2 regions of the Paraclostridium sp. AKS73 genome follow, and region 2 is predicted to be linked to the other one. Evidence: a T-box and tRNA genes for the amino acid it is inferred to sense, from the RefSeq annotation. Region 2 holds a T-box; the other holds one or more tRNA genes.
What was found. The T-box of region 2 lies ahead of metG (methionine--tRNA ligase). A T-box ahead of a tRNA ligase gene usually reads a tRNA of that ligase, here a tRNA-Met.
Positions count from the first base shown of each region.

Region 1 (16,720 bases), on a different contig from region 2:
ATAGCTGTTAAATGATATTGAAATTTATTTGATCGTATATGTTTGTTACTATACCTTCTTATAGTATAGAAGTAATATAAAATAACAAAAAAACCTAATAGTGTGCTACCATGTTGAAGCAATTTGAAAAAGGGAACTTGATAACCAAGTATATGTATAGATTCTTTTAATAGATTTATGTTAACAACAAAATAACCTGTTTTATGGGTAAATGCATCCCAGATTATATGTGTTAGCATTCCGACTATACATGAGTATGTAAATACAAAAATATCTTTAGGACTTTTAAAATTAAAATCATAATTTATAAGATATGTATAATAGTTACAGATCTTAGAAGGGAGATTAATTATAAATGGATTTTTTATGAACTTTAATATTAGGTAGTTTAACAAAAAGCATATTGGAAGATTAAGAATTAAAAATCCTAATAGTGTATGTCCTAAATCACTGCTTGGATTAAATAATAAAAAATATATAAAATCTGGTGCCATAGAGCCTAGAATCAATCCTAATGAACTAAAGTTTTTGTTTTTTGAAAAAAATTACTACAGCTGGATGAGCTAATGTAAATGGCATAAAAAATTCTCCTTAAAATTTTATTTCATTTTAATATAATAATATAAATAAATAAAATATGCTATATATTTTGAATCGTAATATATATAATTACTTTTTAAACCAAAATTTACCAAATGAAAAAATATATGATTTAAAGTAATATATAAGTGATATGATATGTAAAAGGAAGTAGGAAAAAATTATGAAAGAAAATTTAATGGATTTAATATTCAATACGCTGCCTATACCTATATGGATAAAATCAAAAGAAGGAGCATTTCTAGATATAAACCAAAAATTTAAAGACACATATATAAGTAAAGAAATAAAGAAAGAAGATATCATAGGTAAATTCAATAAAGATATATACCCTGTAGAAATAGCTAAAATGTTTGATATGAACTATAAAAAAGTACTAGACAGCAAACAACCTATGACATTTGAAAATAAGCATAAAAACAAAATAACCAAAGCTTATTTAACCCCTGTACTTGACAAAGACAAAGAAATAATTGTAGTAACAGGTATAATACACGATATATCAGAGTTTAAACAATATGAAGAAGACAATATTTATCAAAAGAACTTAATGGAAACTATAATAAACAGCATACCAGACATAGTGTTTTATAAAGATATAGAAGGGAAATATGTAGGAGGAAATAATGCTTTCTTTGAAAGGTTTTATGAAAGAGATAAAAGTTATGTTATAGGAAAAACAGATTTAGAACTAAGTGAAGATAAAAACTTATCAGAGTATCTTATAAAAAAGATAAAGAAGCGATAGAAAGTAAAAAAATATATATTCTAAATTAAAAATAAAAATAGTAAAAAGAAGTTACATATTTTGAAAGTATAAAAACACCTGTAATAAATAAAAGAAATGAAGTAGTAGGCGTAGTAGGCGTATCAAGAGACATAACAAAAAGAAAAGAATTAGAAAATATGTTAAGACAAATGAGTTATACAGATAAATTAACGGGACTTTTTAATCGAGCATATTTTGAAGAACAAATAAAAATTTTAAATAATGAAAAATTTTATCCTCTAAGTATGATAATTGGAGATGCAAATGGATTAAAAAAATTAAATGATACAAAAGGCCATTTAGAAGGGGATAAATTGATTATAAAAATTTCAGAAATTTTAAAAATAGTTGTAATGAAAGGGATCTTATTTTTAGATGGGGTGGAGATGAATTTGTAATTCTTATGCCAAACACAAATTCCATTTGTGCCCAAAGTACATATAATACTATTTTAGAAAATTGTAAAAAGGCTAGTAACTATTCCATGAAAATAAGTATAGCATTAGGAGTCTCAACAAAAGTTGACAATAAATTAAGCATAGAAGATTTAATAAAAGAAGCAGAAGATACAATGTATCAAGAAAAGTTACTATCAAAAGAGAGTAGAAAAAATTACATAATGAAATCTCTACAAAAAACACTAGAGGAAAAGAGTTTAGAAACACGAGATCATACTAGTAGGACTGTAGAATATGCATACAAAATAGGAAAAAAATTAAACTTAAATAATAAACAAATTAGAGAGTTAAAACTATTGGCATATCTACATGATATAGGAAAAATCGGGGTATGTGAAAGCATAATAGAAAAACCGGGACCTCTTACTCAAGAGGAATATGGTTTAATCCAAAATCATAGTGAAAAAGGATTTAGAATAGCTAATTGCACACCTGATTTATCTCATGTAGCTTATGGGATTTTAACTCACCATGAACGATACGATGGAAATGGATATCCATTAGGATTAAAAGGAGAGGAAATCCCATTATTGTCAAGGATAATATCTGTTGTAGATTCATTTGATGCAATGACAAGTGATAGAGCATATAGAAAAGCAATGTCAAAAAAACAAGCAATAGAAGAATTAAGAAAAAACTCAGGGACTCAATTTGATTCAAATATTGTAGATGCTTTTATCGAAGAATTAGAAAGTGATACATAATAAATAAGCCTTCATTTAAATGAAGGCTTTTTATGATATAATCAATTATATAAAATCTTAAGGAGGAAATTTATGAAAATTATTCACACAAGTGATTGGCATATTGGGAAATAGTAAATGAATTTTCAATGATTGAAGATCAAAAATACATTTTAAATAGATTAATAGATTTAATAGAAAAAGAAAAGCCAGAAGTACTTATAATAGCAGGGGATGTATACGATAGGTCAATTCCGCCTGTGGAAGCTGTAGAATTATTAAATGAAACTTTAAGTAATTTAATAATTGATAAAAAAGTAAAAGTATTGGCTATATCAGGAAATCATGATGGTGGAGAAAGACTAAGCTTTGGAAGTCAAATTTTAGAAAAGCACGGATTATATATAGCGGGTAGAGACGATGAACTATACAAGCATGTAGTTGTAAAAGATGGAGAAAAAAATGTAAACTTTTATTTAATTCCATATAAGGATCCTGCATTAACAAGAAAAATTTCAGATGAAAAAGAAATTAAAAGCCATAATGATGCAATGAAATTCGTAGTAGAAAAAATTAAGGAAGATATAAATTATGAAGAAGTAAATATCCTAGTAGGACATGGATACGTTACTATGAAAAGAGAAGATGCAATAGAGTGTATTGAAAATAAATATGAAGTAGCAAATCTTGAAACATCAGAATCTGAAAGACCTCTATCAATAGGAGGGACAGATTTAATAGATGGTAAAATATTTGATGACTTTGATTATGTAGCTCTAGGTCATCTTCATGGAAGACAAAAAATTGGAAGAGAAGAAATGAAGTACTCAGGATCAATATTAAAGTATTCTTTCTCAGAAGTTAAACAAAAAAAGGAGTATACATATTAGATATAAACAATAAAGATGCAATAAATATAGATTTTAAATGTTTAAAGCCAGTAAGAGATTTAAGAGTTATAAAAGGGAATATAGAAGACTTAATAGAGGAAGCTAGAGAATTAGAAGAAGGAAAAGAAGATTATATACAAGCTATATTAACAGATGATGGAGAACTTATAAATCCAATGGAAAAGTTAAGAGCAGTTTATCCAAATACTATGTTAATAACAAGAGAGAGAAAAAGGGAAATTAGTGAAGATAAAACTTCAGCAAAAGATGAATATAAGAGAAAAAGTAAGCTAGAGCTATTTAAAGAGTTTTATGAAGATTTAGGTAGCGGAGATTATACAGAAGAAAAAGAAGTAGTTTTAATGAATACTATAAATGAAGTTTTAAAAAGTGAGGTGAAATAATGAGACCTATAAAGTTAACCATAAGTGCCTTTGGACCATATGCAGATAAGCAAGTTATAGATTTTGAAGAATTAATGGTAGAAACATATTTGTGATATCAGGAAAAACAGGAGCAGGTAAAACTACTATATTTGATGCTATAAGCTATGCCTTATACGGAGAGGCTAGCGGAGAGTCAAGAGAGACAGACTCTTTGAGAAGTCATTTTGCAGATGATGATGTAGAAACTTTTGTTGAATTAGAATTTGAATTAAAAGGTGAACGATATATAGTAAATAGAGTTCCAAAGCAAAAAAGAAAAATCAAGAGGTGAAGGATTTACAGAAAAAAGTGCAGATGCAACACTTACATTACCAGATGGAAAGGTTATAACTAAAGTTACTAATGTAACAAATAAATTAATTGAGATATTGGGTATAACTAGAGATCAGTTTAAACAAATTGTTATGCTACCACAGGGTGAGTTTAAAAAATTATTATTAGCAGATTCATTAGAAAGAGAAGGTATTTTTAGAAAAATATTTAACACTTATGATTTTGAAAAAATACAGATAGATCTCAAAGAAAAAGCTATCAGTTTAAGCAAAAACAGAAACAAAAGTAAGGATGAAATGCAAACTAACTTAAAAAATATAAAAGGTGAGCATGATATATCCATTGGAGAATATGTAGATTTTCCTTTTGTTATAGAAAAATTAAAAGATTTTATATCAAAGGATAGTGAAGCTTATAAAAATTTAAATGAAGATGATAAAGCTTTATATAATGAACTAGAACTTATAAATAAGGAAAAGTAAAAATAGAAAACAATAACAATTTATTGAAAGAAAAAGAAAAAATAGATAATAGTTTATTAAATCTTATAAATAAAGAAAAAGAATTTGAAATAAAAAAGAAACTATAAATAAATGTAAAAGTGCCAAAGAAGTTAAATACATAGAAGATAAATTAATAGAAAATGAAAATATATTAGAACAAAGAAAAAATCATATGAAGAAACTCTATTAAATACTGAAAGACTAAATAAAGAAGCTGATATAGCAAAATCAAACTTAAAAATAGAAGAAGCTAAAGAACCTGAAAGAGATGAACTAAAATCACAAATAAAGAACTTAGAAGATATAAAACCTAAGATAGCAGAATTTGATGAACTAAAAGATAGTTTAATTACTAAAAATAAAAGTTTGGATGAAGTCAAATTTAAAATAGAAAATAATAAAAAAAATAACGAAAAATTAAAAAAAAGAAAAATTAGAAAATGAAAATAAGTTAAAAGAAATAGGTACGTTAGAAACTAAAAAAGTAGAAATAGAGAATGAGATTTCTAATAAAGAAAAAACTAGGCAAGAACTTAGAGATTTATATAAATCTATAATAAATTATAAAAATCTTAAAGAAAATCATATTAAATTAAATAAAGAGTATGAAAAAATAGAGCAGATATATAAAGATTATAAGAAAAGCTTTGAAGCTATGGATGAAATATATAAAAAGGAACAAGCAGGGATATTAGCAGCTAATTTAAAAGAAAATAAACCTTGCCCAGTATGTGGATCTAAAAATCATCCAAGTCCAGCGGTTATAAGTAAAAGCTTAGTAGTTCCAACAAAGGAAGAATTAAAAATAGCTAAAGAAAAATTAGAGAAATCTGAAAAAGAATACAACTTAATAATAAATGAATTAACTAAATTAAATACTGACTGTAAAAATTATTTTGATATTGTAAGCAATAGTTTATCGAAGTTTTCAAAAACTTTAAATATAGATGAAAAATATTCAGAGAATACAGATGAAATAGTTAAGTTAAAGGGTCTTGAATTAAAGGCTAATATTGATGATTTAAATAAGGGTCTTATAAAAATAAACGAAAAACTATCCTTGAAAAAGAGTATAGATGAAAAAATCAAACTATAGAAAATAGTATTATAGAAATCGAAAAAGAATTAAGCACATTAGATGAAGAGGAAAAAAATTAAGAGAAGAAGTAGGCGAAGTAAAATTCAATATAAAAAATTATAAAGAAAAAATTCCTGATGACATCTTAGATATAAAAACTCTTGAAAATTTAATAAACATTAAATCTAAAGAGTTAGATGATAGCCAAAAAATTAATAAAGTTAAGAGAAGATAACGAAAATATTTCAAGACAATTAGAAGGTGAAACTTCTAAATCTAAGCAAATTAAAGATTATATAGAAGAATTAAAGACTAATGTAGAAAAGATAAAGTTAGAATTTAATACTTTATTAAAAAACTTAGGATTTAATGATTTTAATAACTATGAGGAGTTTAAATCAAAGATTTACTTAATTAAAGACTTAGAAAAAGAAGTAGAAGATTATTATTTAAATTTAAATTTACTTAAATCTAAAAAAGAAGACATAGTTATTAAAACTAAAGATTTATCTTTTATTGATATAGATAGTATTGATGAAAAGCTAAAGAAACTTCAAGAAGAAAAGAAAGGTTTAGAGCTTAGACTTAGAGAACTTTACTCAGTATTAGAAAACAATAAATCTATACTTAAAAATGTAGAAAGTTTAAATGCTAAGTTTAAAGCTATAGAAGAAGAGTATAAGGTTGTAGGAGAATTAGCTGATTTGGCAATGGTAAAAAATCTCCATATATATCTTTTGAAAGATACATATTAGCTTCATACTTTGAAGATATAATAGAAGCGGCAAATATAAGACTTGAAAAAATGACAGGTGATAGATTCTCCTTAATAAGAAAGAAAAGTAAGAGCAAAGGAGCGGGGCAAAAAGGTTTAGAACTAGAAATTTACGATAACTATACAGACAGCTCTAGAGATGTTAGCTCATTATCAGGAGGAGAAAGTTTCAAAGCATCTTTATCTTTGGCACTAGGACTTTCAGATGTAGTTCAATCAAATGCAGGAGGAGTATCCCTTGATACTATGTTTGTTGATGAAGGATTTGGAACATTAGATCCGCAATCACTAGATAACGCAATTGATAGTTTACTTGAACTTCAAAGAGGTGGAAGGTTAGTAGGTATAATATCACATGTTGAAGAATTAAAAGAAAGAATAGATGCTAAGTTAGAAGTAGTATCTACAGCAAAAGGAAGTAAAGCTGAATTTAATATATTGTAAAAGATCAAATAATTAAAAATCCAACTCTATTTTAGAGTTGGATTTTTCTATTTTTAACTGTAACATAAATGTCACTTAACGATGATAAATTAACGCTAAGGTTAAGGAATTTAAGATTATAAAAACTAATGGAGGTGGGTTATGGTATTTTCAAATACGTTATTTCTTTACTTATTTCTTCCTATTAATCTTATTCTGTATTATGCAGTTAAGAGCAGAAAATGGAAAAACTTTATTTTGATTATTTTTTCTTTAGCATTTTATGCTTGGGGAGAACCGGTATGGATATTTCTTTTAATATTTAGTTCTTTAGTAGATTATGGACATGGACTATTTATTGAAAAGTATAGAGGAACTAAGTTAGCTAAAATAGGTTTATTATCATCTATATGTATTAATTTAGGATTATTAATTACTTTTAAATATAGTGCATTTTTATATGAAAATTTAAATACTATATTTAATTTATCGTTAGAAATGCCTAAGTTTTCATTGCCTATAGGAATTTCTTTTTACACATTTCAAACTTTATCATACACAGTAGATGTATATAAGGGAGATGTTAAAGCACAGAAAAATTTCTCTAAGTTCTTGATGTATGTATCTCTGTACCACCAATTAGTTGCAGGACCAATAGTTAGATATTCAGATGTAGAAGAAGAAATTGAAAGTAGAGTTATTACTGTAGAAAATTTTAGTAGAGGAATAAGTAGGTTTACTATAGGTCTTGCAAAGAAAGTATTAATTGCAAATGTAGCAGGACAGTTTGTAACTCAATATATGAATTCAGATTTATCTAGTATAACTGTTCTTGAAGCTTGGTTTGGAATTGCAATGTTTACTATACAAATATATTTTGACTTCTCTGGATACTCAGACATGGCGATAGGGCTTGGGAAGATGTTTGGATTTACATACATGGAGAATTTCAACTATCCGTATATATCAAAATCTGCAACTGAATTTTGGAGAAGATGGCATATATCATTAGGAAGTTTCTTTAGAGACTATGTATATATACCATTAGGTGGAAATAGAAAAAACATTATATTTAATTTATTCGTTGTATGGTTTTTAACTGGTATATGGCATGGAGCTAGTTGGAACTTTATACTTTGGGGTCTTTATTTTGGTATATTAGTATATTTAGAAAAAAAGATTTTATTTAGAGTTTTAAACAAAATACCAAAAATATTTTCACATATATATCTGATTGTTGCACTTTTAGTTGGATGGACTTTATTTTACTTTACAGATGTAAATAGAGCTTTTGAATATATAAAGATATTATTTGGATTTACAAATAATGAGTTTACAAATAATGAGCTAAAGTTAGTTTTTACAAACAATATATATTGGATTTTAATAGCTATAGTTGCGAGTACCCCTATATATCCATATCTTAAACAATATATAGGACAAAGTAGAATAAAAATATTTGGACAAGTTGTAGAAGTTCTATTAAATGTAGTTATAATGATTTGCTGTACTTCAATGTTAATAGCAAGCAGCTACAATCCATTTTTATATTTTAGGTTTTAGGAGGTCTTATGAGCCGTAAATTAAAAAGACAAGAGAAACGAAAAAATGAATTAAGTAAAATATTAAATAAAATAAATATATTTATATTTGTGGCAACCTTGATAATGTTTTCTGTTTTATCAGTAATTATCCCAAAAAAAACAGTATCAGAGATAGAAAAAAGAGAATTAGCAAAATTTCCTAAGTATACAAAAGAATCACTATTCTCTGGAGAGTACTTTAAAGGAATTGAAAATTTTTATAATGACACATTTCCATTTAGAGATAAATTTTTACAGATATATTCTCACATAAATGAATCAAAGGGAATAAGACAAGGTGAAGATGAAATAAAATTATATAAATAGAGAGGTAATAAAATGAATAAAAAATAAAACCATCAACAAGAAAAATATTAGCAATGTGTTTAGTACTTATTATTGCGAGTCAAGTTGTAGCGTGCTCAAATAAAGATGCCATAAATTCTAGTAAAGAAGGTAGTAGTTCTGAACAAAAAGTAGATACATCAGAAAGTAATAAAACTGATAGTAATGCAACTGCTGAAAAATCAGGATCAGTTATTACTGTAGGAAATAAGGCTTTTGAGATTTTTAATGAAAATAAAGCTGGAGAAAAAGAATATTCTCAAATTATATCTGAACATAAAAAAGCATTGGGAAAAGATGTGCAAGTTTATAATATGGTAGTCCCAACTCATGTTGAATTTGGACTACCTGAAAATATAAAGATATGTCAAAATCAGAAAAAGATTCTATAGACAGTATATATAAAAATATGGACAAAGATGTAAAGACTGTAGATGCTTATGATAACTTGAAAAAGCATAAAGAGGAGTATATATACTTTAATACTGATCATCACTGGACTTCATTAGGTGCATACTATGCATATCAATCATTGCAAAAGAAGCAGGATTTAAACCTGCAGAACTATCGGAGTATGACAAATATACTAAAGAAGGCTTTTTAGGAACATTATATGCGCAAACACAAGATAGTAAGATTAAAAACAATCCAGATAAAGTGGATTATTATAAAATTCCTTGTGATTATAGTGTTTATAGATATGAAAAAGAAAATCCCAATAAACCTCTTAAGACGACTTTATATGCAGATTATGCTAAAGGATCTAATGCTTACTCAGTTTTCCTACATGGAGATTTTCCAAGAATAGATATAAAAAATAAGGATGCTAAAAATAATAAAAAATTGGTTGTAGTAAAAGAATCTTATGGTAATGCATTTGTTCCATTTTTAATACCTCACTATAAAGAGGTAATAGTTATAGATTCTAGACATTATAAGGGAAGCTTAGAAAAATTAGTAAAAGAAAAGAATGCAAATGAAGTTTTATTTATAAATAATGCTTTTGCTGCAAACACACAAAAAATAGTTAATACTATAAAGGGTTTAAATAAATAAGTAATAAAAAGGAATGTATTAATGCATTCCTTTTTATTATTTATTATATACTAACGCATATAAATTATTAGTATAGTATTTATTGAAAAAATTAGGAGGTATGTTGTGGTAAATAAAAATGTAGAAAATGTGTGAAAGTAAGAAGGTCTATTATGATACCTATGACGCTAATATTCTTTTTTGTTATTACAATAGGGATTATTAAACCGAATATGTTGTATAACATTGAAAATAACATAGTAACATGGGCTACTAAAAGCTTTGGATGGTTATTTCAATTATCTGCTGTATTTTTTATTTATATGTTTTTGGTTAATGTTTTCAAAATATGGATCTATTAAATTAGGGGGAAAAGATGCACATCCAACTATGAGTTATTGGAATTGGTTTTGTATATCATTAACAGCGGGTATAGGTACAGGTATATTATTTTGGGGAATAGCAGAGCCCATAACCCATTTTATGAATCCTCCAGAATCTATAGGTATAATTCCAGGAAGTGAGTCTGCAGCAATGTTTGCAATGAATACATCTTTTACACACTGGACGTTTTACCCGTATTCAATGTATGCCATATCAGGAGTATGTATAGCTTTTGCAATATATAATATGAAATTACCATGTAGAGTAAGTTCTGTATTATACCCATTGTTTAATAAAAAGGTAAATTATAGATTAGAGTCTTTAATTGATAATATTTGTTTATTTGCTATGGCAGGCGGAGTAGCTGCTATATTGGGAGTAGGAACTATGCAGATTAGCAAGGGGCTAAATATAATACTTGGAGTTCCTAATAATAAATTTACGTGGATTACAATTGTAACCATAATAGTTATAACATATATAATATCTAGCATAACTGGAATAGATAAAGGAATCAAATGGATATCAGATAAAAATACAAAGTTATTTATAGGACTTATGGTTTTTATATTTGTATTAGGACCGACATCATTTATACTATCTCTAGGAACACAATCTTTAGGCAATTTTGCAAGTAATTTTTTGCAAATATCAACTTACTTAAGTCCTATTGATGGATCTGATTGGCCTAGATGGTGGCCTATATATTACTGGGCTATATGGTTAGCCTACGCACCATTGAATGGAATGTTTTTTGCTATGATAAGTAAAGGAAGAACTATACGAGAATTCATGGTAATGAATTTAATAATACCAGCATTATTTGGTATGATATGGTTTATTATATTTGGAGGAGCGGCTATACACCAAGAGCTTTCATATGGAGATTTATGGTCATCCATACAAAGTTCAGGAATGGAAGTATCACTATTCGCTTTCTTAACAAAATATCCTTTTGTAAAAATACTATCTATATTTTTTATAGTGGCTATATTTATTTCAATAGTTACAATGTGCGATTCTGTTACAACAACTATAACAAGACTATCAATAAAATCAGATAATAATGAAAAAACTAAGACTTCCTATAAAATAAATATATTTTGGGGAGTATTAATGGCTTCTATGGCTATTGTAAACCTAATTTGTGCAGGAGGTAAAATTAGTGGTATAGATGCAACTAAACAAATCGCAACTGTTGCAGGTTTTCCAATATTATTCTTTATGATAGCATTAGCATTTTGCCTAGTAAAAATGTTAGTCAATCACAAGTTATATGATAGGACTGATGAATATAAGGATGAAGCTCATATTGTAAAAACTACAAAGCATGAAGTTGAAGATATAAATACAACAGAAGTAGATGCAATGTCGTGTGGACTGTCACGTAGTCATTCAATTATAGATAATAAGAAAAGTGAGGATTATTTATAAAATAGGTTTTGTGATAAGTGACAAAAAGTAAACAGTGTAAATAGTAAAAATGCGGTATATAAACTTATACCGCATTTTTAACTATGATTATTTATTTTCTTTACGTAGTTTTGAAAATTCAGCTACAGCTGTGAATAAAACATCAGTAGATGAATTTATAGCTGTTTCACAAGAATCTTGAATTACACCAACTATAAATCCTACTCCTACGACTTGCATTGCTATGTCATTTGGGATACCAAACAAGCTGCATGCAAGAGGTACTAATAAAAGCGAACCGCCAGCTACTCCTGAAGCTCCACAAGCACTTATGGCGGATAATAAACTAAGTAATAAAGCCATAATAATATTTACTTCTATTCCAAGGGTATGAACTGCTGCAAGTGTTAATATAGAAATTGTAATTGCAGCTCCACCCATATTAATGGTAGCTCCAAGTGGTATAGAGACTGAATAAGTATCTTTATCCAAATTTAAATCTTTACATAATTGCATATTAACAGGTATATTTGCAGCTGAGCTACGAGTAAAAAATGCTGTAAGTCCACTGTTTTTTAAACATTTAAAGACAAGTGGATAAGGGTTTTTACGAATTCCAACAAAAGCTATAAGTGGATTTACTACAAGTGCTATAAAAAGCATACAACCGACTAATAATATAATTAATTGTCCATAGCTAAGCAAGGATTCTATTCCTTGAGTAGATATACTATCAAATACTAGCCCCATAATTCCAAGAGGAGCAAAATTAATTATCCATTTTACTACTTGAGATAGTGCATCAGAGATGTTTGAAATCATTGTTTTAGTAGATGAAGAAGCGTTTTTAAGTGCAAGCCCTATAATTAAAGCCCAAGATAAAATACCGATATAATTAGCATTGTAAAGTGCCATTACAGGATTATCAACAACGTTAATAATTAGTGATTTTAAAACCTCGATAACTCCACCGGGAGGAGCCATCTTACTAACGCCAGAACCAAGAGTTAGTGTTATAGGGAATAAAAAGCTTGCGATAACAGCAACCAACCCTGCTAAAAATGTACCTAAAAGATAAAGAAATATTATTGATTTCATATTAGTTTGTTGACCTTGCTTGTGTTGACAAATAGCGGACATTACTAAGAAAAACACAAGAATCGGAGCGACTGATTTTAGAGCTCCAACGAATAGTGATCCGAAAATAACTATTGGTTTAGCTATATTAGGTATAGTTAATGCTAGCAATATTCCTATAATCAAACCAACTAAAATTCTTTTAACCAAACTAATATTGTTCCACTTATTAAGAAAATTTCCCATCGTACCTCCTACTTTAATAAATTATTTTGATGTTTAAATAGTTAAGTTAGTTCTAATTAATATTATTAAAAAAAATATAAAGTGTATGTTTGAATTTTGAGAAAATTTAAAAAATAGATAAAAAGATTATGTATAAATATATCTATATGATAAACTTATACATATAAAATTAAATAATAATTTATAGGGGAGAGGGATAAAGTTATGGTAGAAATTGTAATAGATAATAAGGTAGATTTATTAATACATAATAATGAAAAATAAAAGAGGTAAAAGGTTCTTGGCAAATGGGAATGATACAACAAAGTTGTATATTATCATCTACAATAAAAAATGAGCATATAATACCAAATAAAGTTGAAGAAGGTATAGAAGTGATTAAAAATAATACAGGAATATTTTCAAATTTTAGAGGACATAGTTTGTTTTATTTATCAAATTTATTATCTAATAAAGAAAACAAAGAAGAGTCATTTAATTCAATATTAAATACTTATAACAAGTTAAAAGAAAATAAATTTTTCAACGATACATATTTACCATTTACAGCTATTATAATAGATGAAAATAAAAATAAGGTAGATATAGATACAGCTATTTATAGAACTAAATATGTATATGACTTTATGAAAAATAACCATCCATTTTTAACATCTAGTGATGATTATTGTAGGGCAGCGCTTATAGCTATAAACTCAAAAAATTTAGATAGTGATTTAGAATATATGGAAAACTGTTATAAAGTTCTTAACTCAAAAGGATTCTACAAATCTAATAATCTTCAATCACTTTCACATATAATGGCTTTTGATAAAAATAAAAACGAAGAAAGCTTAAATAAAGTATTAAGAATAAAAAGACTTTTAGAAACTAATAATTGTAAAATAGATGGATATGGATATCCACTAATAGGAGCCATATCATTATTAGAATGTGACGAAGAAATTTTAGTTAAACAGATAAAAGAGGTATCTGATAAGTTAAAAGATATAAAAGGCTTTGGAAATTGGGCACTAGGTAAGAACAATAGGAATATAATAAGTGCTGCTATTGTCGCTTCTGCATATGCTGATTGTTTCAAAGAAGAAGGTAATTTAGACATAATAACAAATAATATATTTTTAGAAATAATAATAGCTATTGAAATTGCTATTATGGTAGCTATGATAGCTGCGGTGAGTGCATCTTCATCTGCAAACTAAAATTAATTTATGGGAAATATGAAGTTAATCAAATCTAGAGTTGATTCAACATTATATAGATTAGAAAGTTATATAAGAAAAGATATAGATATACTTGAAGAATTAGAAGAGGATCTACTTATGTATAATTGCGTTAATTCTGAAAAATCAAATCAGATAAATTTAAATAGATATAAAGATATAGCAACACGAAATGTAATTAGCTGGTAAAATATAAAAGGTGATAATTTTCTAGTAAAATAAGTATCACCTTTTATTTATTTTAATTAAAGCCATATTTTGATATATAAGTTTCTAAGTATCTATTAACTACGAATGCTTGAGAAGCCTTATACCCAGACTTATAGAGTTCTTCCATAGTTTCCTTTGGAAGATTAAAGTCTGTTGCAGAAACATTTAATGTAGGAATATTTATAATTCTCAAGGAATCTTTTTCTTTAAAATAGACATCTTCATTTGTATAGAGTGAAGTTTTTACAATGTCTAGTAAGTAATGAATTGGGTTTTTAGACTCATGAATTTCTTGATTTGTATCTTCAGACAAGTTAAGTCCAATTGTTGGATATTTAGAATTACAGTTTGTATCGAATATCCATATAGGAAAGTTACTAAGTAGGCCTCCATCTACTACAAAGCATGATTTATTAGCATACTTTAATTCAACTGGATAAAAATAAAGGGGTATGCTTACGCTCATTCTAACGGCTTTAGATATTTCAAACTCCATAGGATCTAAACCGTAGTCAATTAAATCATCTGGTAAAACTAGTAACTTTTTTCTAGTTACATCTGAAGCTATCATTTTAAGTCTACTTTCTCCATTAGCGGAAACATCTTTAAATTTGGTTTTTCCTTTTTGTTTAAATTTTTCATGTAAAAAATCCTCTAAGTATTTTCCTGAATAAATTCCTTTATGAAATGTAACACTCAATAAATCTCCTGCAAAGGGAATAAATTGAAAAATATTTTTATCTTTAAACTTAGGATAATCTATATCATATAAAATTTCTTCGATTTCAGATGATGTATATCCAACAGACAATAATGAAGCAACTAAAGCTCCAGCTGAAGTACCAGCTAATCTATCCCACTCATAACCGCTATCTTCTAGACATGCTATAGAACCAACTAATGCTATACCTTTCATTCCTCCACCTTTACATACTAAATTTGCTTTCATATATAAACACACCACCGCAATTAAAATTTAATACTTTATATAATATGAAAAGTATTAAAAAAAGTTAAAAGTACATAAAATAGTTATTATGTTGTTGCAGGATTGTATTTAATGTGATATTATTATATTAGATAAATTAAATATCGCGGGATGGAGCAGTTGGCAGCTCGTTGGGCTCATAACCCAAAGGTCGCAGGTTCGAGTCCTGCTCCCGCAACCAATTATAAGTAATTTCAAACTCTTATATCACTAGGTATAAGGGTTTTTAATATACAAAAAAGAATGCGGAGGACAAGATGGTAAGAAAACAGAATATGGAGCAAGGTTTAAAATACAATAAGATACAAAAACTGAATAAAAATTTTATGTATCAAGATTTAAAGAGAAGTAATTGTTACAATAGTGATTTTTCAGGGTCTAATTTTAACTTTACAAGTTTAAGAGGAGCTCATTTCAAATCTTGTAATTTTTATGGATGCACATTTAAAAATGCAGAGTTAATTGGAAGTAACCTAAAAAAGAGTAAGTTAAAAAAAGCTAAATTTGAAAACACTGTGTTTGATTCAGTAAATTTAGAAGGTGTAGACTTTTCAGGAGCTCAATTTAAAAACACTATATTTTTATCTACAGATTTAAGCAAAGCTGTAAATATTAAATTTAACTCATCAGATGTTAAGATATTTGATGAAATGCCTAAATTAGATGTAAGTGAGAAACTTGAAGACTCAATAAAATTAGCTATGCAAAATGAGTTCGTAAAAAAATCTAGAACATTAGATACAAAAGATGGTGAAATAAATAGTATAAGCATCATGATTCTTTTAGAAAACTTTAAAGAAAAACAATTAATTGATGGGTTATTACTAATATCAGAAAAAATGGACAAGGAATTTTGGACATTAAGCTATATAATAAAAACTTTGCAAACATATAAAAATCAAGGTCTTTTATAATAAATAAAATTGTATTAAATTACACTAAGGAGAATACATGATAAAAAGAGAATTTGAAATAAATGATATTGCTTGTATAGCAAAAAATAGAAGACTTAAAGCTCATATTGATGGAAGTGAAACAAACACTAAAACTATATCTTTAAAGTCGGGGGATAAAGTTAAGATACTGGACTATTATGAGGTTGAAAAATATGGATATTCATATGAAGCAGAATTTAAGAAAGATGGAACTGTGTATATTATAAGAAAGCATTTAAGCCAATCTGACTTAAAACCTAAAAGTCAATTATAAAAAACATAAGTTTTTAGTAAGCAGTTAAATGAAAAAGAGATTGCCTTATACAGGGAACCTCTTTTTTTAATTTTATTAAAAATTTAACATTTACTATAAGTTTTTAATA
Region 1 is NZ_JAIXHU010000003.1:37,297-54,016, reverse strand. It holds gene LEQ07_RS22825 (DUF4184 family protein) at 1-494, opposite strand, end outside; gene LEQ07_RS02925 (PAS domain-containing protein) at 764-1,348, shown strand; partial or broken gene LEQ07_RS22820 (GGDEF domain-containing protein) at 1,507-1,910, shown strand; gene LEQ07_RS02915 (HD-GYP domain-containing protein) at 1,941-2,531, shown strand; gene LEQ07_RS02910 (metallophosphoesterase family protein) at 2,660-3,400, shown strand; gene LEQ07_RS02905 (exonuclease SbcCD subunit D C-terminal domain-containing protein) at 3,394-3,804, shown strand; gene LEQ07_RS02900 (AAA family ATPase) at 3,896-4,117, shown strand; gene LEQ07_RS02895 (hypothetical protein) at 4,215-4,601, shown strand; gene LEQ07_RS02890 (hypothetical protein) at 5,278-5,718, shown strand; gene LEQ07_RS02885 (hypothetical protein) at 5,898-6,455, shown strand; gene LEQ07_RS02880 (SbcC/MukB-like Walker B domain-containing protein) at 6,506-6,919, shown strand; gene LEQ07_RS02875 (MBOAT family O-acyltransferase) at 7,157-8,461, shown strand; gene LEQ07_RS02870 (DHHW family protein) at 8,470-8,808, shown strand; gene LEQ07_RS02865 (DHHW family protein) at 8,862-9,218, shown strand; gene LEQ07_RS02860 (DHHW family protein) at 9,191-9,430, shown strand; gene LEQ07_RS02855 (DHHW family protein) at 9,322-9,882, shown strand; gene LEQ07_RS02850 (BCCT family transporter) at 10,144-11,679, shown strand; gene sstT (serine/threonine transporter SstT) at 11,767-12,981, opposite strand; gene LEQ07_RS02840 (DUF4003 domain-containing protein) at 13,269-14,183, shown strand; gene LEQ07_RS02835 (hypothetical protein) at 14,193-14,393, shown strand; gene LEQ07_RS02830 (patatin-like phospholipase family protein) at 14,446-15,363, opposite strand; tRNA gene LEQ07_RS02825 (tRNA-Met) at 15,508-15,583, shown strand; gene LEQ07_RS02820 (pentapeptide repeat-containing protein) at 15,660-16,316, shown strand; gene LEQ07_RS02815 (hypothetical protein) at 16,354-16,611, shown strand.
Region 1: it has a tRNA-Met gene. The T-box ahead of metG (methionine--tRNA ligase) is inferred to sense a tRNA for this amino acid. The anticodon was not compared.

Region 2 (16,720 bases):
TTGAATATAAATTGTTGAACAGATTGTATAAGAAACTGAATTACAAACTTAAAAAGGAATTGTTTAACAAATTGTTATACAATTCTTTTTGCTTTGAGTTATGAATTTCAGGTGTTTTTAAAATGTTTATTTTAATAAGTTTTCTACAGCTTTTTTATCTTCATCACTAAATACTTGTTCAAAGTATGTTGGTGTTTTACTTAGATTTTTCATTTGTATCGGCCTACCTTCGTTTAGCTTTTCTATTAGTTTTTCCATAGGAAGGTTAAATGAATCATCTTTTTCTAGTTCGATTTTTAATTCTTCTCTGTCACCTTTTAACACATACTTTCCATAACCTAAAGGCTCATATTCACCTTTATTTATTTCTATATTATTGATGTATGATACAAATGTATTATCATCACTTTGAAAAGAAAATTGTATAGAATACCCGTTTTTCATTTCGCTTTGGTAGAAACCTTCTAGTGATGGATTTGTTAATTTGTTTGAACATCCTATCATTAATAATGTAACTAGTATAGATATAGTTATTATTAATTTCTTTTTAATTTTAGTCACCCTCTATAAATAAATTGGATATAAGTTCTAATAAGTATACTATAATATAATTATTAGAACTTATAATATTCATTAAGTATAAGTAAAATACCTTGTTTTAAGTTATTTAAATAAATATAATTTTGATAGCTACTGTAGTTAGATATGTTGGGATTATTTTATGAAAAAGGAGTATAAATGGTAAAAGAATAATTAAAATAAATTACAAATTCATTAAATTTGAAGGGGAAATTTATGAGTACTTATATTATAGTAAGCGCAGTTTTTGTTCCTATATACTTGATTTATAATTATAGATGCTATAAAAGAAATCAAGTATCTTACTGGATAACACAAGGTATGTTGTGGGAAGATTCATTAAAAGTAATAGATAGTAGTTACTATGATTTTCAATACAAGAGTTGTATAAAATCTTGTATTTTATTATTTATTATAATTATTTTAGGGACTCTACTTGATTGGGAGGCTACCTTTTTACTAGTATTTTTAATATCATTTCATGGGACCGTTTCAATGACAAATCACTTTGCTTTTAAGAAAAACTATTTATTAAAAAGTAAAGATGATTAAGGATAAGTATGTTAATTAGCTAGTTAACATACTTAATAATTTAAAAGAAACTAGAGAAATGGTTATAAATTATTAAATAAATAAAGTTTTAATAACGTAGAAAAGAGTGTAATTGTTAGAATTAAGTAATTTAAACAATTACACTCTTTTTGATATAACTATTCCCTAAACCGAAATTTTAGGACTAGTTATACTAAGAGATTTTATTATTTTTTAAATAGAGTTAACTATATACCAAAAGTACAAAAACGAATAATATCAACTATTGAATGAGCACCAATTGCAGATATTAAATTTAATTTTCTTAACATTGATGCAAAAGGTAACCCAAATAATACCGATAACATTACAACACTTGGAAGATTAAATGTACTAAGATTGAAATGTATCAATGTATGTGGAAGAATCATTATCAAATAACATAATAGATTTTGAATCTTTGAAAATTTAGAATCATTAGTAATATAAACACACATAGCAAAGAAGAATAATCTAAAAAATATTTCTTCAAATATTCCAGCACGTAAAGCATTAAATACGTATTGTATTTTAAAACCTGGATTTATTGGTATGCTGCCTATTGCAAAAAATACATTTATTGCACCAAGTATCATCCCAACTCCCAATATTAAGATTACTGATACTAATATGCTTTTTTTATTATTATCGAAAATATGAACAGCATTTTTACTTTTCTTGAAGATTCCAATAGATGCAATAAAAGGGATAATAGTGGAAATTCCCATTATAGGACTTGATGGCATACACAAAATACCGAAAATAATACCTAAAATAAAATCTTTAGATGTAGTAGATTTATTTTTAATAATCAGGTATATTGCTATTAAATTAATTGTAATAAACCAAACAAAGGTTGCTTCTAATACGCTAGCAGTAAACCAAACCCCAATAAAGAATATGAGAAGTAATGTTAATTTAATAGTATTATTACTTTTAGTTCCTTTATGTTTCATTGTTTTTCCCTATAATTAAATCATCATTAATTATTATTGTATCTTAGTTATTTATAAATTTTAGGATATAAGTAAAAGTATTTTTAAAATAAACTTAAACTATTCTCTAAAAACTTGTTTAAAGAGCAGTAGTATAAATGCCTGTAAAATCCATTTATTTGGATTCTACTGGCTTTAACTTTATTCTAAATAGAAACTAGCACCTAAACGGAAATTTTAAGACTTGTTGTTTTAATACATCCAAACTATACATCATATGTTTTTTGAACACTAAAAAGAGCATTATCCATTAATGCTCCTTAATTTTCAATATGTATACTCTTTTTTTTGATTTTATTAACTATATTTATAACAACGTACACAACAATATATGCTATGGTATCATTCAAAAATACATCCCGATAAGCATTTGGATGTAGATTGCTCCAAAAACCGCTTATAAAAACATACAAAAGTGCAATTGATATGAACACAGAATAAGGTGCAATAAATCTAAATAACTTATTTCTAAATTCTAACTGTGTCATTAAAATTAAAACTAATGATCCAATTAACGTTAAAACTCCTCTATCTAAAATATGTTCATTTGTATCTGTTAGCCTACCCATTAACAACTGCAATGAACTACTCAATATAGTTGCTACTGTAAATACTATACAAAATAGTTGTGCTATCTTTTTCAATATATTCATTTAATACTCCCCCTTTACAAACTCCTATTTATCTATATTGTATTAAAATAAGGTTTATTTTACAACTTGTACACTAAAACAGATATTTTTGGGGTTATTCCTAAAAGAAACTATACTCTAAAAACTTGTTTGAAGAGTTGTATCAAAAATAATTTTAAAATACATTTATTTGGATTCTAAGGGTAACTAGTATTAAGTAATAGTTATATATACATAATTTCTATTGACTAAAAATTTTACTAAAAAAGCTATACTTAAATTTTTTGAATTTTGATAAATCATGATTTTTAGAATAGATTCCTATTATTATTAAACCAATACCAATACCAATACCAAAAAGTAATCCCTTTGTAAAATCACTTACTGTTCCAAAAGTGTTTAAAAAAGAGAACTTGAGTTAATTAATAGACCTAGAAAAATATAAATATTATTATTTTTCATCATTTTCACTCCTTATATATTTAATAAACCTAAAATTATTTTAACATATAAACTTAAAATGAATTTAAATGTGTACTGAAATGACTTTATTTCGGAGTGAAAGTTTAAGGATTGTTAGGCGAATTTAGATTTGAGTTACTAATTTATAGATTTTAGTTCATTTTAAAATTAAAGGTTATAATCTATGTTATGATATTAATAATTTTTTTAACAAAATTATTAGAGTTAAACTTAGGAGGTTTCGTATATCTCTAAAGTTTTTAGAAACATACTTTTATTTTTAATAGGAACAAAGTTAATGCTATTAGAATCTTATAATTACACACTTTGAGAGGTGTCAAAAGCTTTTACATACTAAAAATAGGTAATATCAAAGACGTTTGATAGCCAAAATTAATTTAAGGTTATAGGATAATAGTACAGGAGGTAATTAGATGGAGATTGGCAAACAAATAAAGAAATATAGAACAGATAGAAAGCTTTCACAAGAGGCATTAGCTGAGAGGATATTTGTATCTCGCCAAACTATTTCAAATTGGGAGAATGATAGAAATTATCCAGATATGAAAAGCTTATTGTTATTAAGTTCTCTTTTTAATGTATCTCTTGATATATTAGTTAAAGGAGACCTTGAAGAAATGAAAAAGGAAATAAAAAAAGAAGAGATTTCTAAATTTGAAAAGGATGGTAAGATTTTTACTATACTTCTTATAGCAGATATTATATTAGTTGTTCCACTTATGAAGGTTTTTGGGAAAAATATGGGATTTTTAATATTTATTTTAATATGGTTAGTATCAATGTATTATGCAAGTAAAGTTGAGAGACATAAAAAGAATCATGATGTAAAAACCTACAAAGAGTTAAATGCATTTTTAGAGGGAAGAACGCTAGAGGGTAATGAGAAATATATTGAGTATGGAAAAAGACCGTATCAGTCATGGGCAATAGCATTAGGGGTTGGATTAATTACTGCAATTGTAGCTTTTATTATGGCTATTATACTATTTTAAAGTATCATAATTTAAAAGGATTATAAAATTTGAGAAAGATTTTATAATCCTTTTTTTATGTAAAATAAAGTTGTATTTATAATTGACTTACAAAACATAAATGAAGTATTTAATTTATTTCTTTTTTCAAAAATAATTTGATAGAAATATGGAGCTGCTACACCTGGAGCTGAAAATCCTGTATTTTCATTTGAAGGAATGACAATTTGCTTTAATCTCCATCCATTTTTAGATTCATCATGAATAATAGACTTACATGCTTCAAAAGTATCTCCGGATTTAACTTTAAAACCTTTCTTTAATGGTACTTCTATAAATTTATACTCATACATACAAAAATCTCCCTTAATTAATGTGACTTATTTATATCTATATATTACATATATATCACATTGGTTTTTATAGTATGACTAAAATTTAAAGTAAATAACTAATACTTAAAAACTTGTTTAAAGATTAGGATTAAAAATGCCCTTAGAATTCATTTATTTGTATTCTAAGGGCATTAACTTAGTGATTGTTAAAGTTCAAAAATGAATAGATTCTCAATTGGGGTATCTAATTCCCTAGATATTCTCACAGCTAGTTCAAGTGAAGGATTATATTTAGCATTTTCTAAACGAGCTATGGTTTCTCTTCTAACATTAACTTTGATAGCCAACTCTTCCTGTGTTAGTTCTTTTAATTGTCGATATTTTTTTAAATTACTTATATAATTTGTCATAATATTTTTAGTCCTCTAAATCAAATTTGTAAGTTAAATATGCCCATAAATTTACAGATATTGCAAAAGTAAGTGATAGTATAATTAATTGGATTTTATAAAGTAATTCAAAGTCTAAAGAAAATTGACCAATAAAAAGACTTAATAAAAATGCTATTGAAAAACATATCCTAAAAGAAATTGAACCTGCTTTATATCTATCTGCAATTAATCGTTCATCTTCAGTTAATCCTAGTTTAAACCACCAAAAATAAGCAAAACAACCAAAGAAAGCAAAGTTTAGAAAGAATATAGGGTCATTATTTACCCCTGAAAATCCTAAAAACCCTAGAAATCCTAGGAAATATGAATGTTTGTGTATTGTTTCTTTCATAATAAATCCCCTTTTAATGTGATATATTTGTATCTTTATAGTACAAATATATCACATTTATTTTTGAATTGATACCTAAAATGTAAAGTAAATTAGTTTATAGCAATTTCTAAACTTGGTTAAAGATTTGTAGTAAAGATGCCCTTAAAATATAGTTATTTAGATTTTAAGGGCATTAACTTTATCTTAATATAACTAGAAGTAAAATTTTAAGACTTGTTGTTTTAATATAAGAAACTGCACATAAAATCATATGTTTTATTGAACAGTTTTTTTAATTTATGACCACTTTCTAATTAAATATTTTTTATCATTATTAAACATATATTTATTTCATCCCAAAGTTCTTTTATTTCTTCCAATGGGTAAAAGCCAACACTTTTATAGAACCTCCTTGTATCTGCATAGTACTTATTTGGATTTGATGGTCCTAGTGTTTTAACTTGAAGAAATTTAGTACCTTTGCTGGATAATATGTTATTAGCAACCTCAACTAATGATTTTCCAACATGCTTACCTTGATATTCTTTTAATACTCCTATAACATATATTTCTGATGTGTACTCATTATTATGCTTTATACTTATAAATCCAATAGGTTTTTCTACGTCATAAGCTACATAAAATTTAGTATCTTTTACACCTTCTACATATTCAACTATAGACTCTTCAATATCAAACCACTCAGGCAGTTTTCTTAATATGCAATCAGCAACATTAGACTTAAGTTCAATATCATGTATTTCTATAATCTTAAACATAATTATCCCCCTAGCATTTTTATAATTCATATTGAAACATTTTCTAATTAAAGCATATCAGAACTTTTAATTTAATTGTTATTTGATCAAATATAATTTATTAGATGATTTTTTATACTAAAATAGCATATAATAATATAAAGACTATTATTTAGACTTATATTAAATGCAATGAAGAGGAAAGTAGCTTTAAGAATACTTTTACAGAGAGTTTCTATTTGGTGAGAGGAAGCAAAGGATATTAGAGTGAAAATGGCCTTGGAGCTGTGCACCGAGATTTTTTATAAAATTAAGGCTGCAACGGGTTCACCCGTTATAGTGATAGGGTATAACCATAGGTATATTATGGCGTACTTGAAGAGATGTATATTGTGAGATATACATGAATTAGGATGGTAACACGAAGTTTAACTCTCGTTCCTAAGATTAATTTCTTAGGGACGGGAGTTTTTTTATTATAAAAAATTATTTAGGAGGTATTGGATATGAATATTTTTATAGGAGGAGCGTGGCCATACGCTAATGGATCACTTCACATTGGTCATATAGTAGCCCTATTACCTGGAGATGTAATAGCTAGATACTATAGAAAAAAGGCGATAATGTTCTTTATGTATCAGGTAGTGATTGCCATGGAACGCCGATATCAATTAGAGCAAAGTCGGAAGGTGTGACTCCAAAGGAAGTAGCAAATAAGTATCATAGGGAATTTAAGTATTGTTTTGATAAATTGAATTTTTCATATGATTGTTATGGAAGAACTGATTGTGAGTTTCATAAAATAGAAGTCCAAAATATAATCACTTCTTTGTACAACAAGGGTTTGATTTACGAAAAAAATGTAGAACAGGTTTATTGTAATAGTTGCCAACAATTTTTACCCGATAGGTATGTTGAAGGTTTATGCCCTAAGTGTAAATCAACCGCAAGAGGAGATCAATGTGACCACTGTGGATCTTTGCTAGATCCGTTAGAATTATCAGATAGAAAATGTAAGTTATGTGATGATTCACCTACAATAAAAGAATCTAAGCATCTATACTTTGCTTTATCTAAATTTCAAGATGTTATAAAAGATAATTTAGAGGCAAATAAAGATACATGGAAAATAAATGCTGTAAATAATACAGAAAGATACCTTATTGAAGGGTTACATGATAGGGCCATATCAAGAGATATTTCTTTAGGTATAGATGTACCAATAGATGGATTTAAGGATAAGAAGGTGTATGTTTGGATAGATGCTGTACTTGGATATCTTACAATGAGTAAAAAATGGGCAAGAGATAATAACAAATCATATCAAGAGTTTTGGAATGATGATGCAGTTTCTTGTTATGTTCATGGTAAAGATAATATTCCGTTTCACTCGATAATACTACCAGCTTTATTAAATGGAATTGAATATACAAAATTAGTTGATAGAATTGTATCTAGCGAATATTTAACATTAGAAGGCAAAAAGATTTCAACTAGTAATAACTGGGCTGTATGGATTCCTGATATAGTAAAGCGTTATAATTCTGATTCATTAAGGTACTTTTTCTTAATAAACGCTCCAGAAAAACGAGATTCTGATTTTTCATGGAGGGAATTTGTAAATAGCAATAATGGAGAGTTACTAGGAGCCTACGGGAATTTAGTTAACAGAACTCTAGTGTTTATAAAAAAGTATTATAATAATAAAGTTACTAATGGTGAGATTGATAAAAATATTAAAGAAAGTATAAAGCAATTATATAATGAAGTAGGTGTTCTTATAGAAAAAGGAAATTTAAGAATTGCACTTGAGAATATTTTTGAAGTTATAAGGAGTGTAAATAAGTACTTTGATTCAAGTACACCTTGGATAACGGTAAAAGAGGATAATGAAAGATGCAAAACAGTATATATACTTGTATTTATGCTATTGTAAATCTAGCTAACTTATTAGAACCATTTTTACCAGAATCTTCGTTGAAAATAAAAGAATGGCTATCTATTAATCATAGTAAGTGGAGTGAAATAGAAAGAATAGAGTGTACTCTACCATATGAAATTTCTATATTATTTGAAAGACTAGATAAGAAAACAATAGAATTAGAAGAAGAAAATTTAAAAATAAAAACTCATTAGACTAGTTGTTAAAAACACGTTTAAAGGTATCTAGTAATAATGCCCTTAAAATCTATTTATTTAGATTTTAAGGGCATTAACTTACTTTTTATTTTCTCTAATTGCTTGTGTCAACTTCTTAATATTGCTATTTATACAAAATAATACAATTATAATTAATACATATTCCAGTCCACCTTTACTATTTAAAAGTGTACTATTTATATCATTCATAGTATTAGATAAATTATCTATTGAACTATGTATATAGCTAAGTTCTTCTTTTATTTGTTTAGTTTCATCCACACTCTCACTCTCCCAATATATTCTAAATAGATTATAATTTCAAAATATTAAAATGTCCATTAAAACAGATGTTTTTGTGATCATGGGTAAGAAATTTTAAGACTATTTATTTAAATTAGTATAGGTAAGTTAAATAAATTTTTTAATAGTATAAGAGTTTTTACTAGTTTTTTTATTTTATATAACTTACTATTAAATTTAGATAAAGTATTTAGGGGGGAGTTAAATGGAAATAAGTAAAAAAATAACACCTATAAGGTAACGAGTATTTTATTGATAATATATTTGTTTATACTAACCTTTGTAATAGTATTTAAAATGGGTGTAGCAGTTTCGGGGGAAAGAAGTATTAACTTAGTACCTTATGGAAGTTCTGTAATAGTAAATGGCAAGCTTTATACCAGAGAGTTAATAGAAAACGTAATTGCATTTATACCTTTAGGTTGTTATATAGGTATGTTAAAGTGGGATTGGAGTTTTATAAAAAAGATACTTCCTATATTTGGAGTAAGTTTGTTATTTGAAATAACACAATTTATATTTGGTTTAGGAGCATCTGATATAACAGATTTAATTAATAATACGCTAGGTGGAGCTATAGGTATTTTAATTTACTTTATACTTATTAAAATATTTAAATCAGATTTAAAACTGAATAAAGTTATTAATATATGCGCATCTTTAGCAACTATATGTCTTGTATTAATGTTAACTATTTTGATTATAACCAACTAATTCTTAAAAACTTGTTTTAAGATTAGGAGTAAAAATGGACTTATAATCCATTTATTCGGAGTATAAGTCCATTAATTTATAACTATAGACTCTAAAATTTAAGGCTTGTTAGGTAAAACTAATAATTTGTTTATTACATTTGTGAATTTTCTTGAATTTTTTCTTTAATTAATATTAATATAAGAATCGATGAGATAAGCATAAGAGTTCCATTCAAATAAAATGGAGCTTTAGGAGAAACTTTATCATAAAGAATCCCACCTATTAAAGGCCCTATCATTAATCCAAAATCACAAACAATACTATAAAGACTATACATTGCTCCCATTGATGATTTATCGGTCATATTTGTATAAATATTTTTTTCGGACAGACTATATAAAACACTGCCTAATGTAGATATAATCCATAACATCGATAATAATATAAGCGAATTAGCGCTTGGAGTAAAAATAGATACGACTCCGCAAATAATCAGACCTAACATCATCGAATATTTTTTACCGTAATTATCTGAAAAAATTCCTATTTTCTTTGAGAAAAAACTTTCAGCTAAAAGAGCTGGTAGAAATGCATATGCTAATAATAAAATATTATTTGTAAACTTATCTTGCATATAGATCATAATTATTGATCCTAACATTGATGATGATACATATGTTATAAATATTATTATTAATAATTTTTTTATTTTCTTTGATATATTTTTATTGAATTTATTGTTTACACTTATTTCTGTTTTTTTACTTTCAGGAACCTTAGTTTTCACCTCAAATACCGCATAAATAGAAGCAATAGAAAATATGATGAATAATACTTTCCATCCTTGTGTAAATCGCATAAAAGATAATATAGAAAAGGCTATAATACACCCATATAAATAACCTAGTGATTTATATGAATGTATACTTCCAAAGGCTTCTGAAAAGTTTTTTTCTTTGGTCGTATCTGAAATAATTGTATAGGTAGAAATAGTCATTGATGCAGTAGCTATACCTTGAAAATTCTAGCTATATATAGTGTTATTGCTGTGTTTGAAATCGAAAATATAGCATAGGATATTGCAAAAAAAATACAAGAAAATATCAATATAGGTTTTCTTCCAAAGTCATCTACAAGTTTACCTAAAATAGGTCTAGTTAATATTAAAATTAGTGATATTACAGAAAATAGGCCTGTTATTTCTACTGCATTCATATTAAGTTTTTTGCTATATATAGGAATTAAGAAGGACATTACTCCTAGTGGAAGAGATGTCAATAGCATTGGTTTTTTTAAGTGAGAACATTTATTATTCATTATTCACCTCCGAGATAATATAATTATATTACTATTGCATAAGAGTATTTCCTTTTTTTAACAAGTTCCAACTTATAATAATTATATATATAAAATAAAATTCAAGTGTATTTTGATAGTAAATTTATTTAAATAAAATAGAGTTAACGATAAAGAGATTCAGTATATAATTACCTTAAAAGGGGAGCACTTATGAGAAAACCTATATTGATTAGTTACTATTTGATTATATTTTCAATGTTTTTTATAGGATGTGACATTAATACAAATGAAAATCAACTTAAGTTAGTTAGAAATCATTCTTCTGAAAGAAGTATTAGTGGGATGGGACTAGATTATGACATTGAAAATTTAAACAAAGATAAATATGAGATTGATTTTTATGCTAAGGAATATAAAAAAGGTGAATTTATAAAAGATCATAGATTATATAACTTAATTTTAGATATTGGAAATAAGAAAGTGCCAGTAAGCGTATATCAGGAAGATAAAAATATAAAGCTTTTCATTGAGCCGAATTATCAAGATATAACATTGGATTTCTTTGAAGATTCAGATATGGGGATTGCATTATCAGGAATAGAAGTAGAAAAGATATTAAAATTTAATAAAGACACACCTATTGTGATATATAGTATTGCTGGTGAGGATAAATTGGTATCTAGCGTAGATATGGAAGGTGATTATAAGCTAGGATCAAATGAAAAAGATTTAGTTATATTTATGAAGATAACACAAATAACTAATCCTTAAAAACTTGATTAAATATAAAGATGATTCACCTGGGGATGAAAATTTTGTACCTTTGTTTGAAGGAATAACAATTTAATTGCAGCCATATTTACAATTTCTAATTTATAGTGGAGATTGATAAACCATATTAATATATAATGAACATAAAACTCGGATTAATCATTTATATAACTACATAACCTTCCTGAGCTATATAAATGATTAACTATTTACTTATTTTTAGCTAAGAGAGTAGCACCCACTAAGTCAGTTATTATTATTTCAGAGTCTTTTGGTATATCTTTGTCCCATGCAGTAATTTTAACCTCTTTACCATCTATAATAGCTTTTCCTTTGTGCCTTGCTTTGATTGAAGATGTTGAAACACCAGTATGGTTTAAATACTTTGCTCTTTTTGTATTTAGATATGAGTTCAACATACTTCTTTCTATTATCCATATAAGTAGTACTAAAGCTGATGTTACTATACCCCTTTTAAGACTTGTAGAAAATACAACTACTCCAACTAACATGTTTACAGATCCATTTATTATTCCGTTAATCTGATCTTTTGAGTCGTAAATAGTTATCCCTTTAAATTTTTCTATTGCTACAAAAACTATTCCATATATTATAAAAATAAACCTAAATAAAATCTAACTGCTTCCATATCGAAACCCATAATTACACCCCCTATATTTACTATGAACATCTATTTATATATATTCTTTATTTTATATAGTAGTATATAAACTGATTTATTGCACAGAAACTTCAAAAGATTAAACTTAATAATATTAAAATTATTATTATATTTTATATACCTGATTGGACTGCAATAAGATATAGTACAGCAATTGCTATATATATGGCTATTATTAAACTGTAATGAACTACCATATTTATTTTTTTCTTTATTACCCAGTATATTACTGATAAAAAGCAATATATCAAAAATAAACCTACTATCCTTTGAGGAATGTTATAGGGGCTACTATATAGATTTGGTTCATATAGATTGGGTTCAAAAAACTTTGAAGGTTCGGATATTATAAATATAAGTCCAAATTCTCCTATAATCCAATCTATTAGATTCCATATATGTTTATTCATTTCTAAACTTCCTCCATTCAAACTGAAATCTCAAAGTATGAAACCTTATTGTATAATTCCAGATTAAAATATATTTTGAATTATCCTTATTAAACTTTAAAAGAATAATTAAAATTATATAAAAATTAAAGTGAAAAGTATTGAAAATGGATTGAGATAGGTTTATTTGGGAGTTAAATATAAAAAATAGTATATTATATAAAAATTTACTTAAACAGAAATTAGTAAAAATGTTTATATAATCCACTTATTTGGATTATAGCTACTAGAGAGTAACTTAAATTCATAAACATAAATTTAAAGATTTGTTATATATGTACTTTTCTTTTTTTACTTATGTATATAACATAAATATTAAAGGGGGGGGATATTTATGGAATGTCAAAAATGTAAAATGGAAATGAAGATGGTAGATTTTAAAACTGAAACATTTGGAGTAAAACCATACATAAGGACAAAGAGAAAAGGTACATTTAAAGGTGAAAAGATAAGTGACGTTTTATGTTATGTATGTGCTAAATGCGGTCATATAGAGTTTATAGCAGCGAACCCAAATGAATTTAAGTAATGCTACATATGAATATCTACTAAATAAAGGACATGGATGTTATTTAGTAGGTGAAGATACAATAATTCTTGACGGTGAAAAGTATATGATAAATGAGTGGAATATAAACAACATTGTTCCAACACAACAAGTAATTTTAAAGTTACTGAAATAAAATAAACTATATTCTAAAAACTTATTTAAAGGTATATAGTGAAAAAGCCCTTAAAATCCATTCATTTAGATTCTAAGGGCTTTAGCTTGATATTGATGTAGCTTTTTCCACTTTCGTATTTTTGTCCTAAATGACTTGAAAGGTTCAACAGTATTTATATGAATCCACTTCCATAGTGGCCAATTTGAAGGTGTTGATGATGACCACCCTCTTCCTCCTTGTTGAAACAACTCCGTATCTGTATATGTATTTATTAATTGTATAATTTTCTTTTCAGTTTCTACAAACATATTACATAACTCTGCTAGAGTATATACATCATACTTTTTATAGAAATTTTCATATAAACCACCAAGATTATTCCATTTATAGTCTGGGGTTGGGGTTATAACAGTAATCCCCTGCTGCTCTTTACTTTCCCAATCAAGAATAAGATTCATCCACCCTAATTGATAAGCAATCATTTGAGCTGGAGTTTTATCTACTCCATCAATTAATTTATCTTTATCTTTTTCATTAATACAATTAAATTCTCCTATGAATAATTTTGAACGATTTGAAATTTCTAAAATTAACTCTTCTCTATTTTTATATTCCACCAATTTACAATGCCCCTTTTAAAATTCAAATTTACCTATAGTATATAGTAATTACTAACTTAATCTCAATTTGTTTTACTTTTTATAACTATTGATTGCAATTAAAACCTTTCAAAGAATTTCTATTGTATATATACATAGAGTTTAACAAAATAACCACTAAAACAGTTGTTTTTCAATCTATTAATTTCTATAGAGAACAAATATATTAATCCAATACTAAAAATTAAAACTCCAATTAAGATAAACGAGTGAATAGCTATATTTAATACAGTATATGTTTAATTTATAAAGTTCTGAATTGTTATTTTTGAGTTAGAATATTAAATATGGTATCTAGAACATTTTTAACTTTAAGTTCTGTTATAATTAAATAAACAAAGATTTAGGGGGGATTCAAAATAGAGTACACATTACTTGTGATTTCAGCAATTATAATACCATTAACTCTTTTTATATATAGTTTAATATCATATAAAAAGAAAATTATTATTTACACTAATAACAATGAGAATATAAATGTTAAAAAGGATTCTTATTATAGTTTGCAATTATTATTTTCAATAATTACTTGTATTTTACTAGTTTTTGAGAGTGTAATGGCTATTAACGGTATAGGTGTTTTTATATGTTACTACATAGCTACAATTTTCATAATGAATTATTTATTAAGAGTTATATCGGTTAAAATGAACTATTTAAGTGCTAATTAGTATTAGGTATTTCAAATATGAGACGCTTTTTAGATTATTAAAAGAAATAATAAGAAAAGTAGCTTATAAATTAGAGGAAAAACATTAAGTGATTAAATTTATATAAAATTAATCACTTAATGTTTTTCCATTTACTCAAAAAAGGTAAGCTGACATAATCATGATACTTGAATATATTAAAGGGGATTATATATAGGTAGAATCATAAAAAGTTTTTTAATAAATACCCTAAGTTAAAGGTGTATATTAAAAAAGCCATTAAAATCCATTTATTTGGGTTTTAAGAACTTTAATTTATATAAATCACATTTACTATTAGATATTTATTTGATTTACAATGTTAAGAAAAAATTAATTATTTACTAGATTTATAGTATACGCTGTTTTGGTGTAACAATAAAAGAAGTAATTACTAAAATCATGCTTAAAATCCAAGGTTTGAGTTCAAAATGATTAGATAGTAGATTAACTCCTGATATTATAAATAAACTATATTTAATTAAAAATAACATTGCATTTTTGGAAAAGTTTCTTATAAAAATCATTTTCAAACATAAATAAACCATTATAATCCCTAAAAAGCATAATAAAACTCCTAAAAAATCTTGAATTAAATAATAATAATGAAATTCCATATATAATTACTCCTTACTTTATAACACTTAAAAATAGTATTTATTAACCCTATTTTTAGATAATTGTACTTTCTAACTCTTGTTCTTCATAAGTTTTCATTGTAATTCCAGTAATACCATATATAAATGATATTATGGGAGTTATCCAACTTAAGAAACAATACGGTATAAATTCAAATGGGCTAACTCCCAATGTCTGACTAGAAAATATTGCATTTGAATTCCAAGGTATTAATGGTCCTCCTAATGTAGCAGTATCTTCTATTATTCTAGATAAATTTTCTGGCTTTAATTTAAATTCTTTATATAAAGGAGACATTATAGTTCCAACAAATACAGATGTAAACATCATAGAAGAACTAAATGCATTTGCAAAATAACTAACAACAAATGTAGATCCAACTAATTTAGCTCTAGAATTACCAATCCTATCTATAATAGGTTTTAACAATACTTCTAAAAATCCTGTTTTTTGTAGGATTCCAGCTACTATAAATACGATAAATACTAATAGTACGGTTTCAGCCATACTCATTATGCCACCACGATTTAATAGCTTATCTGCATAAGAGATTCCGGTTTCTATAGAATATCCATTAAGTACATAGTTTAATAAATCTCCAATTTTTTGTCCTTCTTGAATCACAGCTATAATACCTCCTAAAAGAGCAGATGCTAATATAGAGACTATTGGGGGCTTTTGAAGTAGTAATAATACAAGTAAAAATATTATAGGGATTAATGATACCAGCCCAATATTAAATGTAGAACTTAGAACTTCCTTTATTTGATTTATTTGATTATAGTCTATAACATTGTTAGCATATTTAAGTCCTATAACTGTATATAAAACTATACATATTAGATAAGCTGGAACAGTTGTAAACATCATATGTTTAATATGAGTAATTACATCCGTTTTACAAATAGCTGCAGCTAGGTTTGTGGAATCTGATAATGGAGACATCTTATCACCAAAGAATGCACCAGAGATTATAGCTCCAGCTGTAAGACCAGCAGGAATCCCCATACTATTTCCAATACTCATTAGAGCTATTCCAGAAGTTCCTAAAGTACCCCAAGATGTTCCAGTAGCTAATGAAGTAAGAGAACATAATATTAATGTTGTAAGTAAAAAGTACTTAGGTGTTATTATTGTAAGTCCACTGTAGACTATTGTTGGTATTGTGCCAGCAGCAATCCAAGTGGAAATTAAAACTCCTACAGAAAGTATAATTAAGTTAGATTGAAAAGCACTCTTTCCAACCTCAAATCCAAATTCTTCAACTTCACTATTAGTGTATCCTAACCTCATAGCTGCAGGCACTACTATTAGCCAAGATAATAAAAACATTACAGTTATAGATGCTTTAAATGCAACCATACCAACTGTAGTTAAGCTTATAATAGCAATCATTACCAACATTGCAAATTTAAATGTAGGTTTTCTTTTTTCTATATTTTCACTCATGATTTTATTTCCTTTCGATTTTCAATATATTTATTTTTAAATAGCTTTTTTAACTTTTCTTTTATCCATATCTGGATATTTTGCTTAAGAGTTATTACCTCGGTCTATTACCTAATCAAACTTGTATTTCATAAGTTTACTACCTCCTGTATCATAGAATTTAAAATTAGTTTTTAAATACAAAAAAACCTC
Region 2 is NZ_JAIXHU010000024.1:22,484-39,203, forward strand. It holds gene LEQ07_RS12990 (hypothetical protein) at 127-561, opposite strand; gene LEQ07_RS12995 (hypothetical protein) at 796-1,131, shown strand; gene LEQ07_RS13000 (CPBP family glutamic-type intramembrane protease) at 1,359-2,105, opposite strand; gene LEQ07_RS13005 (DUF6608 family protein) at 2,405-2,797, opposite strand; gene LEQ07_RS13010 (helix-turn-helix domain-containing protein) at 3,673-4,251, shown strand; gene LEQ07_RS13015 (DUF4177 domain-containing protein) at 4,293-4,583, opposite strand; gene LEQ07_RS13020 (helix-turn-helix transcriptional regulator) at 4,772-4,975, opposite strand; gene LEQ07_RS13025 (DUF3796 domain-containing protein) at 4,983-5,348, opposite strand; gene LEQ07_RS13030 (GNAT family N-acetyltransferase) at 5,645-6,109, opposite strand; T-box leader at 6,272-6,534, shown strand; partial or broken gene metG (methionine--tRNA ligase) at 6,595-8,024, shown strand; gene LEQ07_RS21620 (hypothetical protein) at 7,985-8,224, shown strand; gene LEQ07_RS13040 (hypothetical protein) at 8,306-8,509, opposite strand; gene LEQ07_RS13045 (VanZ family protein) at 8,795-9,244, shown strand; partial or broken gene LEQ07_RS13050 (MFS transporter) at 9,381-10,532, opposite strand; gene LEQ07_RS13060 (hypothetical protein) at 10,736-11,296, shown strand; gene LEQ07_RS13065 (NfeD family protein) at 11,506-11,808, opposite strand; gene LEQ07_RS13070 (hypothetical protein) at 12,092-12,388, opposite strand; gene LEQ07_RS13075 (hypothetical protein) at 12,762-12,956, shown strand; gene LEQ07_RS13080 (hypothetical protein) at 12,943-13,110, shown strand; gene LEQ07_RS13085 (ClbS/DfsB family four-helix bundle protein) at 13,176-13,709, opposite strand; gene nhaC (Na+/H+ antiporter NhaC) at 15,113-16,528, opposite strand.